DNA from 2 places in the Acidovorax sp. LjRoot66 genome. Region 2 is predicted to be linked to the other one. Evidence: riboswitches for the same ligand, from Rfam matches in the RefSeq annotation. Region 2 holds a riboswitch; the other holds the start of a gene.
The links. A riboswitch is a leader RNA that binds a small molecule or an ion and turns the genes downstream of it on or off. The one in region 2 is predicted to bind glycine.
Positions count from the first base shown of each region.

Region 1: linked by a shared signal. The riboswitch ahead of gcvT (glycine cleavage system aminomethyltransferase GcvT) and the one ahead of ACSQ3Y_RS31300 (D-amino acid dehydrogenase) in region 2 are both predicted to bind glycine.

Region 1 is NZ_CAXUQU020000001.1:4,962,813-4,967,263, reverse strand. Features, by position in the region: gene gcvP (aminomethyl-transferring glycine dehydrogenase) at 1-648, opposite strand, end outside; gene gcvH (glycine cleavage system protein GcvH) at 679-1,053, opposite strand; gene gcvT (glycine cleavage system aminomethyltransferase GcvT) at 1,140-2,282, opposite strand; glycine riboswitch at 2,333-2,459, opposite strand; glycine riboswitch at 2,473-2,564, opposite strand; gene ACSQ3Y_RS23305 (TRAP transporter large permease) at 2,571-3,848, opposite strand; gene ACSQ3Y_RS23300 (TRAP transporter small permease) at 3,845-4,339, opposite strand; gene ACSQ3Y_RS23295 (TRAP transporter substrate-binding protein) at 4,448-4,451, opposite strand, start outside.
Region 2 is NZ_CAXUQU020000001.1:6,676,551-6,681,001, forward strand. Features, by position in the region: gene ACSQ3Y_RS31280 (ABC1 kinase family protein) at 1-147, shown strand, start outside; gene ACSQ3Y_RS31285 (DUF6463 family protein) at 183-563, shown strand; partial or broken gene ACSQ3Y_RS31290 (YXWGXW repeat-containing protein) at 711-1,150, shown strand; gene ACSQ3Y_RS31295 (YXWGXW repeat-containing protein) at 1,286-1,729, shown strand; glycine riboswitch at 1,911-2,019, shown strand; gene ACSQ3Y_RS31300 (D-amino acid dehydrogenase) at 2,114-3,436, shown strand; gene ACSQ3Y_RS31305 (c-type cytochrome) at 3,440-3,760, opposite strand; gene ACSQ3Y_RS31310 (sulfite oxidase) at 3,774-4,451, opposite strand, start outside.

The DNA of each region.
Region 1 (4,451 bases), 1.7 Mb from region 2:
GCCGTCCAGAGCGGCGTGCCACTCGGGCGCGGAATTGGCCAGCACCACCTCGATGTTCAGCGGCCTGGCGCGGGTCTGGATGACCTCGATGGTCTGCGGGTGCGCGTCACCGGCCACGATGAAGCGGTTGCTCTTGCTCTTGACAGAGCGCTTGGCCAGCGTCATGGCCTCGGCCGCGGCCGTGGCCTCGTCGAGCATGGAGGCGTTGGCGATCGGCATGCCGGTCAGGTCGCAGACCATGGTCTGGAAGTTGACCAGCGCCTCCATGCGGCCCTGCGAGATCTCGGCCTGGTAGGGCGTGTAGGCCGTGTACCAGGCCGGGTTCTCGAGGACGTTGCGCAAGATCACGCCCGGCGTGTGCGTGCCGTAGTAGCCCTGCCCGATGAAGCTCCTCAGGACCTGGTTCTTGCCTGCCATGGCCTTGAGCTCTGCCAGGGCCGCCGCTTCCGTCACAGGCAGCGGCAGGTCCATGGCCGTGCTGCGCGCAATCGAGCGCGGCACGATGCTCTCGATGAGGGCGCGGCGCGAGGCCTCGCCGATCACCGACAGCATGTGCGCCTCGTCGGCCGCATCGATGCCGATATGGCGGGGCAGGAATTCGGTGGTGTTTTCGAGCGCGCCGAGCGGCAGGGCGGATTGCATCAACATGGGGCAGGTCTCAGGCAGGGGCGGTTGCAGTTATGCGTTTTTCGCGAACTCGGTGTAGTCGGTCTCGCTCAGGAGGGCGTCGAGCTGGCCGGCATCGCTGAGCTTGACCTTGAAGAACCAGCCGGCGTTCAGGGGATCGGAATTGGCCAGCGAGGGGTCGGCGCGCAGGGCTTCGTTGACCTCGACGATCTCGCCCGAGACGGGCATGTACACGTCAGCTGCGGCCTTGACAGACTCGACCACGCCGGCGACTTCGCCCTGGGCAAAGGTCTTGCCGACTTCGGGGAGGTCCACGAACACCACGTCACCCAGGGCGTCCTGGGCATGCACGGTGATGCCCACGACAGCGGCAGCCGCGTCGGCGGCGTTGATCCATTCGTGGTCTTTGGAGAATTTGACGGTCATGGGGAAGCTCCTGTGGCTCTTGAAAAATGAAGGAATCTGCAATGTAAGCGGCATCGGCCCACGCAGGGGCCGTGCCAGGGCGGGCTTCAGCCCCGGAAATAGTTGGCGGGCACGAAGGGCATGGCGCGCACTTCCATGGGAATGGCCTTGCCGCGCACGATGGCGTTCACCCGGGTGCCGATGGCGGCAAATGCGGGCGTGACGTAGCCCATGGCCACGGGCTCGTTCACCGTGGGCCCGAGCAGGCCGCTGGTGACCTCGCCGATGGCCTGGCCGTCGGTGCTCTGCAGGGGCGTGTGCTCGCGCACGGGCACACGCTCCAGCGCCACCAGGCCCACGCGCTTGCGCGCCAGGCTGGCGGGGTTGTCGATCTGCGCCAGCACCTTGTCGGCACCAGGAAAGCCACCCGCGCGCGCACCGCCGGTGCGGCGCACCTTCTGGATCGCCCAGTTGAGCGCCGCCTCGGGCGGGGTGGTGGTAGTGTCGATGTCGTTGCCGTACAGGCACAGGCCGGCTTCCAGGCGCAGCGAGTTGCGCGCGCCCAGGCCGATGGGCTTGACCTCGGGCTGCGCCAGCAGGGCGCGGGCCAGGGTGTCGGCCTGGGCGGCCGGCACCGATATCTCGAAGCCGTCTTCGCCCGTGTAGCCGCTGCGCGTCACGAAACAGTCGCAGCCGGCAATGGTGTAGCTGCCACCGGTCATGAACACCAGTTTTTCGATGCCCGGCGCCAGGCGGGCCAGGGCGGTCACGGCCTGCGGGCCCTGCAGCGCCAGCAGGGCGTGGTCGGGCATGGGTGCAACTTCGCAGCGCTGGCCGATGCGCGCCTGGATATGCGCGATGTCTTCCACCTTGCAGGCACCATTGACGATCACGAACAGCGTATCGTTGCCCTGGTTGAAGAACATCAGGTCGTCGATGATGGTGCCTTCATCCGTCAACAGCAGGCCGTAGCGCTGCTTGCCCACCGGCAGGTCGATCACGTCCACGGGCACCAGGGTCTCGAAGGCGGCTGCGGCATCCGGGCCGATGAGTTGGAGCTGGCCCATGTGCGAGACGTCGAACAGGCCGGCGGCCTGGCGTGTGTGCAGGTGCTCCGCCATTAGTCCGGCGGGGTACTGCACGGGCATGGAGTAGCCGGCAAACGGCACCATGCGGGCGCCCAGCTCCAGGTGCAGGGCGTTCAGGGGCGTGGTGAGCAGGGGGGCAGCGTTGGCGGCAGGGGCAGACATGGGGCGGACTCCGGGCAAATAGGGGCCGCGACCCTCAATGAGGTCGCGGGATTTGCCCTGCTGTCCGCTTTACCTGAGAGATTCACCGCACCGCCCTGGCTGGCGGCTGCGGCTTGCTCCTTCGGTGGATGGCCTGCGCGCTGTGCTGCGCGGCCACCTCTCTCCAGCAAGGGAACGCCTGCATCCCTGCAGGCGGTTGCCAGTCCTTTTGCCTGAGCGTTCGGGGTGTCCCTGCGCCTTCGGCGGCCTTCTCGAAGGAAGGCTCTCTCCTGACCGGGTGAATTCTAACTACTTTGAATACACCAGATCGCGCAGCGCGAGCGAAATGCCTGGGATATAGGTGATGAGCATCAGGCACACCAGGATCACGCCGACGAAGGGCAGCAGGTGCTTGATGATCCGGTCCAGCGAGATGCGCGCTACCGTGCAGGCCGCAAACAGGTTCACGCCAAAGGGCGGGGTGATCATGCCCAGCGCCAGGTTCACCACCATGATGAGACCGAAGTGCACGGGATCCACGCCGAAGTGCATGGCCACTGGCGCGAGGATGGGGGCCAGCACGATGATGGCGGCGCTGGTTTCGATGAACATGCCGATCACGAACAGGGCCGCGTTCACGCCCAGCAGGAAGAGGGTGGGCGATTGCAGCACCGACTCCAGCCAGCGGCCGATTGCATCGGGCACGCCCGCGCGGGTGATCAGGAAGGCGAACAGCCCCGCGTTGGCGATGATGAACATGATCACCGCCGAGGAGATGACCGATTTGCGCAGGATGGCGAACAAGTTCTGGATCTTGATTTCGCGGTAGATCACGACGCCCACGACGAGGGCGTAGAACACTGCCACGGCCGATGCCTCGGTGGGGGTGAACACGCCGCCATAGATGCCGCCCAGGATGATCACCGGCATCAGCAGCGCCCAGCCGGCCTGCAGCGTGGCCTTGCCGAAGGGCATGCGGCCTTCGCCATCGGTCTTGCCCCAGCCCTTCCACTTGCAGTACGCCCAGACGAAGAGCATCAGCGCACAGCTGATCAGCAGCCCGGGGCCAAAGCCGGCGATGAACAGCTCGCCAATCGACACCTCGGCGCTCACGCCGTAGAGGATCATCGGGATGGAGGGCGGAATGATCACGCCCAGTTCGGCGCTGGTGGCCTGCAGCGCTGCGGCATAGCTCGTGGGGTAGCCGTGCTTGATGAGGGCCGGGATCAGGATGGCGCCGATGGCGAAGGTGGTGGCCACCGAGGACCCCGACACCGCCGCGAAGATCATGCAGGTCAGCACGCAGGTCATGGGCAGGCCGCCCTGCACGCCGCCCACGATGCTCTTGGCAAACTCGACCAGGCGGCGCGAGATCCCGCCGGTTTCCATCAGGTTGCCCGCCAGGATGAAGAAGGGGATGGCCGCCAGCGGAAACTTGTTGATCGAGGCGAACATCTCCTTGACGGAAATGAGCATGTTGGCATTGGAGGCCTGGATGCCGAGGATGGACGCCAGGCCGATGGAAACCGCTACCGAGATGGTGAGTGCAAAGCACAGCACCATCGTTGAAATCATGACCAGGCTCATTGGGCCGTCTCCAGTTCCATGCGCAGGGGATCGATCAGGTTGCCGATGATGCCGACCACGCAGAACAGGCCGCCGACAGGCATGGCCAGGTAGGCCCAGAACATCGACACCGACTCCAGCCCGGCCATGCTCTGCACGCCTCCGCGCACCGAATAGTCCCAACCCCACCAGATGATCACGCCGATCAGCGCCAACGCGGCGAGCGACACCACCCAGTCGAGCATGCGCCGCATTTTGGGCGGGCTCCAGCGGTACAGCACGTCCACACTCACCATCGCCCCCTGGCGAAAGGCGGCAGGGATGGCCAGAAACACCATCCAGATCAGGCTGAAGCGGATCAGTACCTCGGTCCATTCGGCAGGCTGCTCCAGCACGAACCGGGTCACGATCTGGAACATGCCGAGCGACGAGGCCACGGCCAGCATGGCGCAGGCGGCCAGCATCGCGATGGAGGTCGTCCAGCGCTCAAAAGTCAGAAAAGCATTTTTCATGGGGCAGGGCCAACCACAGGAAATAGTGGGTCGGTAAAAGGCAAGAACCAAACGCCCGGTAGCAAGGGTGCTACGGGCGTTTGGTTCCGGGGTGCGCAGCGCGCAGGATTAC
Region 2 (4,451 bases):
GCAGCGCAGCAAAAAGTCCTGGCCAGGCACCTGGCCGGCATACCGCCAGAACTGCCGGCTTTCGAGCGCGCTTGGCTCGGGCTCATGCACCTGCTGACCGAAATCCGGGCGCAGGTACGCACGCAGGCCGACCGCTGGATCGGCTGACCACCCTCCGTCCCCCGTATGACAAGGAGCATTCCATGCACAGCCTTCCCTGGTCCCTTTCCACCCTTGCTGCCCGCCCCTGGAAGGGCCGCTGGCTGCTGGCCGTGGCCGTGCTGCACACGCTGGCGGCGGCCGTCCTGTTTGTCCCGCAGTGGCAGATCCTGTGGCAGCGAGGCGTGTTCAACGCCGTGGCAGACGACATGCACCTGGGTGCCGCCGTCTGGTTCCTGCTGTTCGGCGCTGTGCTGGCCTTGCTGGCGTGGGAAGTGACGGCCCTGGAGCGCAGCCAGCCGGCCGTCGCGCTGCGGCCCATGGGCTGGTGCCTGCTGGCGCTGGTACTGGCAGGCGTGGTGCTGATGCCGGTGTCAGGCTTCTGGCTGGTGCTGCCGCCGGCGCTGGCCCTGCTGGTCCGCTGACGTGACATAAATCACGCTTTGGGTGCGCAAGCCGCGCTGCAGCAACACACACTTACAACTCTTCGCATGAGCACTACACCGGCTTGACGCAAAGCGCCCACGATCAAGGCTCCGGTTCCGCAAGGAATCATTTCCAAGGAGACCTTCATGGCCCGCATCGCCCTCGCCGTCGCTTCCCTGGCCTTGCTGTCGCTGGGTGCCATTGCCCCGGCGCTGGCATCCCCCAGCGCCACCGTCGTCATCCAGACCGGCACCCCTTACTACCAACACCCCGTGCAGCGCCCCGCCCTGGCGCCGCTGCAGGTCACCCCGGTGCAATACCACGCGCCCCCCCACCCCGCTACGAAGCGCCACCCCATGCACGCCGTGGCATGGCCTGGGTGCCCGGCCATTGGGAATGGCGCAGCGGTCGCCACGTGTGGATCCAGGGCTACTGGGTCAAGGCCCGCCCCGGCTACAGCTACCGTGAACCGCGCTGGGAAGAGCGCGACGGCCGCCACCACATGCGCCCCGGCGGCTGGGACCGCGATGGCGATGGCGTGCCCAACCGCCACGACCGCCGCCCGGACAACCCCTACCGCAACTGACGGGGACCTGCCGGCTACCCTGGTGGCGCCGGCCCCGCTCGCCTACAGGCACCAAGGCGCAGCGCCTACAGACGTGGCACTGCTGCCTGCCCACCATACAAAGGCGACACAACAACATTGAAAAAGGAGTCATCCATGGCTTACAAAACCACTTACGCAGCCCTTATTGCAACCACCCTGGCCCTGGCAAGCCTCTCGTCCGTAGCCACGGCCCAGCCGGTGCACCAAGGTACCGTGGTGATCCAGTCGGGCCCCCAGGGGTACCAGGTGATCCCCGCCCCTCCACCACCCCGCCGTGAAGCGGTGCCACGCCCACGCCGTGGCCAGGTCTGGGAAGAAGGCCATTGGGACTGGCGTGGCGGCCGCCACGTCTGGGTCGCCGGCCACTGGGTCAAGGCACGCCCGGGCTACGCCTACCGCCAGCCCACCTGGCAGGAACGCGATGGCCGCTGGGAAATGCGCCGTGGCGGCTGGGACCGTGATGGTGACGGCGTTGCCAACCGCAACGACCGGGACCGCGATGGCGATGGCGTGTCGAACCGCCGCGACAGCAACCCTGACAATCCGCGCCGCAACTGACACCTGACCGGGCCACTGCCCGGTCTTGTATCAGCAACGAACGCCGCACATTAGCTGCGGCGTTCGCTTTTGTGCGCTGGCCTCGCCCTAGAATGGCCCCCGCAGGAGAGCAAGCGGCACCGCCCGCTTCACCGAAGGCGCAAACTCCCATGCACGCTCAGGTTCCGTACTGCACCATTCATCAAGGCCGTCTGGAGAGCCGCTACGCCATGTAGCGCACCGAAGGAGCAAGCCGCAGCCCATGAGGGGCGGCGGTGAATCTCTCAGGTACCAAGGACAGGGGGAGCGGCAGCCGGGCCATGACGTGCCCGCTGCGCGTTGTTGAGACCTACACCCGCAGCGACACCGACAGGCCCGGCGATTGCCCTTCCAGAGGCTTTCAAAATGCGTGTGATCGTTCTTGGCGCCGGCCTGCTCGGCGTGACTTCGGCCTATTTCCTGCAGCAACTTGGCCACGAGGTGACCGTCATCGACCGCCAGGGCGCGCCCGGCGCGGAAACCAGCTTTGCCAACGGCGGCCAGATATCGGTGAGCCATGCCGAGCCCTGGGCCAACCCGAGCGCGCCGCTCAAGGTGCTGCAATGGCTGGGCAAGGAAGATGCCCCCCTGCTGTTCCGCATCCGTGCCGACATGCGCCAGTGGCTCTGGGGCCTGTCCTTCCTGCGCAACTGCACGCCGGCGCGCACGCGCCACAACATCGAGCAGATCGTGCGCCTCGGCACCTACAGCCGCGACACCTTGCAGCAGCTGCGCGCCGCCACCGGCATTGCCTACGACCAGCGCACGCAGGGCATCCTGCATTTCTATACCGATCAGAAGGAGTTCGACGGCGCCCTGGCCCCGGCCGAGCAGATGCGCCAGCTCGGCTGCGAGCGCCAGGTCATCAGCGCCGACGAGGCCGTGCGCATCGAGCCGGCCCTGGCCCACATCCGCCCGCAACTGGCCGGTGCCACCTACACCGCCGAGGACGAATCCGGTGACGCCAACACCTTCACCCGCGAGCTGGCGCGCCTGTGCGAGGCTGCGGGCGTGCAGTTCCGCCTGGGCCACCACATCACCGCGCTGCGCGAGGCGGGCGGACGCATCGACCATGTGGAGTTGACCACCGCCGAAGGCCGCTTCGAGCGCGTGCACGGCGATGCCTTCGTGCTCGCCATGGGCTCGTTCAGCCCGCTGCTGGCACAGCCCCTGGGCATCCGCCTGCCGATCTACCCGGCCAAGGGCTACTCGGTGACCATGCCGGTCAAGGATGCATCGATGGCGCACCAGGTGAGTCTCACCGACGATGAGTACAAGCTCGTGTTCTCGCGCTACACCAGCGAGCGCGGCGGCGACCGCCTGCGCATTGCCGGCACGGCCGAACTCAACGGCTACAACCGCGACCTCAACCAGGTGCGCTGCGACGCCATCGTGCGCCGCGTGGAGCAGTTGTTTCCCGGCGCGGGCGATGCCAGCCGGGCCCAGTTCTGGACCGGCCTGCGCCCCGCCACGCCGAGCAACGTGCCGCTGATCGGCAAGACGAAACTCGGCAACCTGTTCCTCAACACCGGCCACGGCACCCTGGGCTGGACGCATGCCTGCGGCTCGGGCAAGTCGCTGGCGCGCATCGTGAGCGGCCTGGCGCCCGAGCTGGACTTTGCCTTCACGGGCATGCCCCACAGCGCGGCACCCAGCCGGCTGCCCACGGCAGCGGCCCACAAGGCCTGACGCTCAGGGAGCAGCGCCGCTGGCCTGCGCCACGAAGTGCGCCAAGGCCCGCATGTCCTTTTCGCTGAGCTTGTCGGCATAGGAGGGCATGACGCCAATGCCCGCACGCAGTGCGCGCAGCACGCGCTCGGCATTGGGCTTGAGCTCGTCCAGGATGGGACCCACCTGCCCCTCGGCCCCGGCCGCCTGCAGCGTGTGGCACACGGCACAGGAGGGCTGGATCTTGCCGAACAGCTCCTTGCCCCGCGCCAGTTCGCCGGCATCTGCGGCCCAGGCGCCGCTGCCGATCAGCGCCAGCAGCCAGGCCGCGGCTGCGGTGCGCAAGATGCGCACCGCTTCAAGCGACCACCACGGTCACACCGTGGTCGCGCCAGCTCGTGTTGTTGTAGCCGCCCAGGTTTTCCTCGCGCTGCTCGGGCTGCACGTTGCCTGCCGTGTCGGTGGCGCGGCTGAGCAGTTCATGTGACCCTGCGGCCAGGCGTGCGGGCAGCACGAACTGGCGCCACGCAAAGCGGCCCAGGTCAGGCCCGATGAGCTGGGCCACCTGCCAGGTCTTGCCCCCGTCCACCGACACCTCCACGCCCTTCACGCCGCGCGTGCCGCCAAACGCCACGCCATGCACCTGCACCATGCCGGCCTTGAGCGTGCCCTGTTCGGGCAGGGGGCCGTTGATCCAGGACTTGGTCGTCATCTCCCACACCGAGGGCTGCTCGGGGCCCGCCTTGGTGCCGGGTGGCGACATGCGGTAGCCGTGCGACATGATGCGTGCCTGCGACTGCTCGGCACCGAAGGCCACGCGCTTGACGTACTTGATGTTGTTCACCCCCTGGTAGCCCGGCACGACCAGGCGCAGCGGCCCCCCATGGGCCAGCGGCATGGGCTCGCCGTTCATCTCCCAGGCCAGGATGGCATTCTCCAGCGCCTGGATGGGCACCGAGCGCTCGACCACCACCGAGAGCGGGTCCACGCCCTCGGGCAATTTCTCGCCGCCCGTGCCCGTGAGGTAGGCAGCACC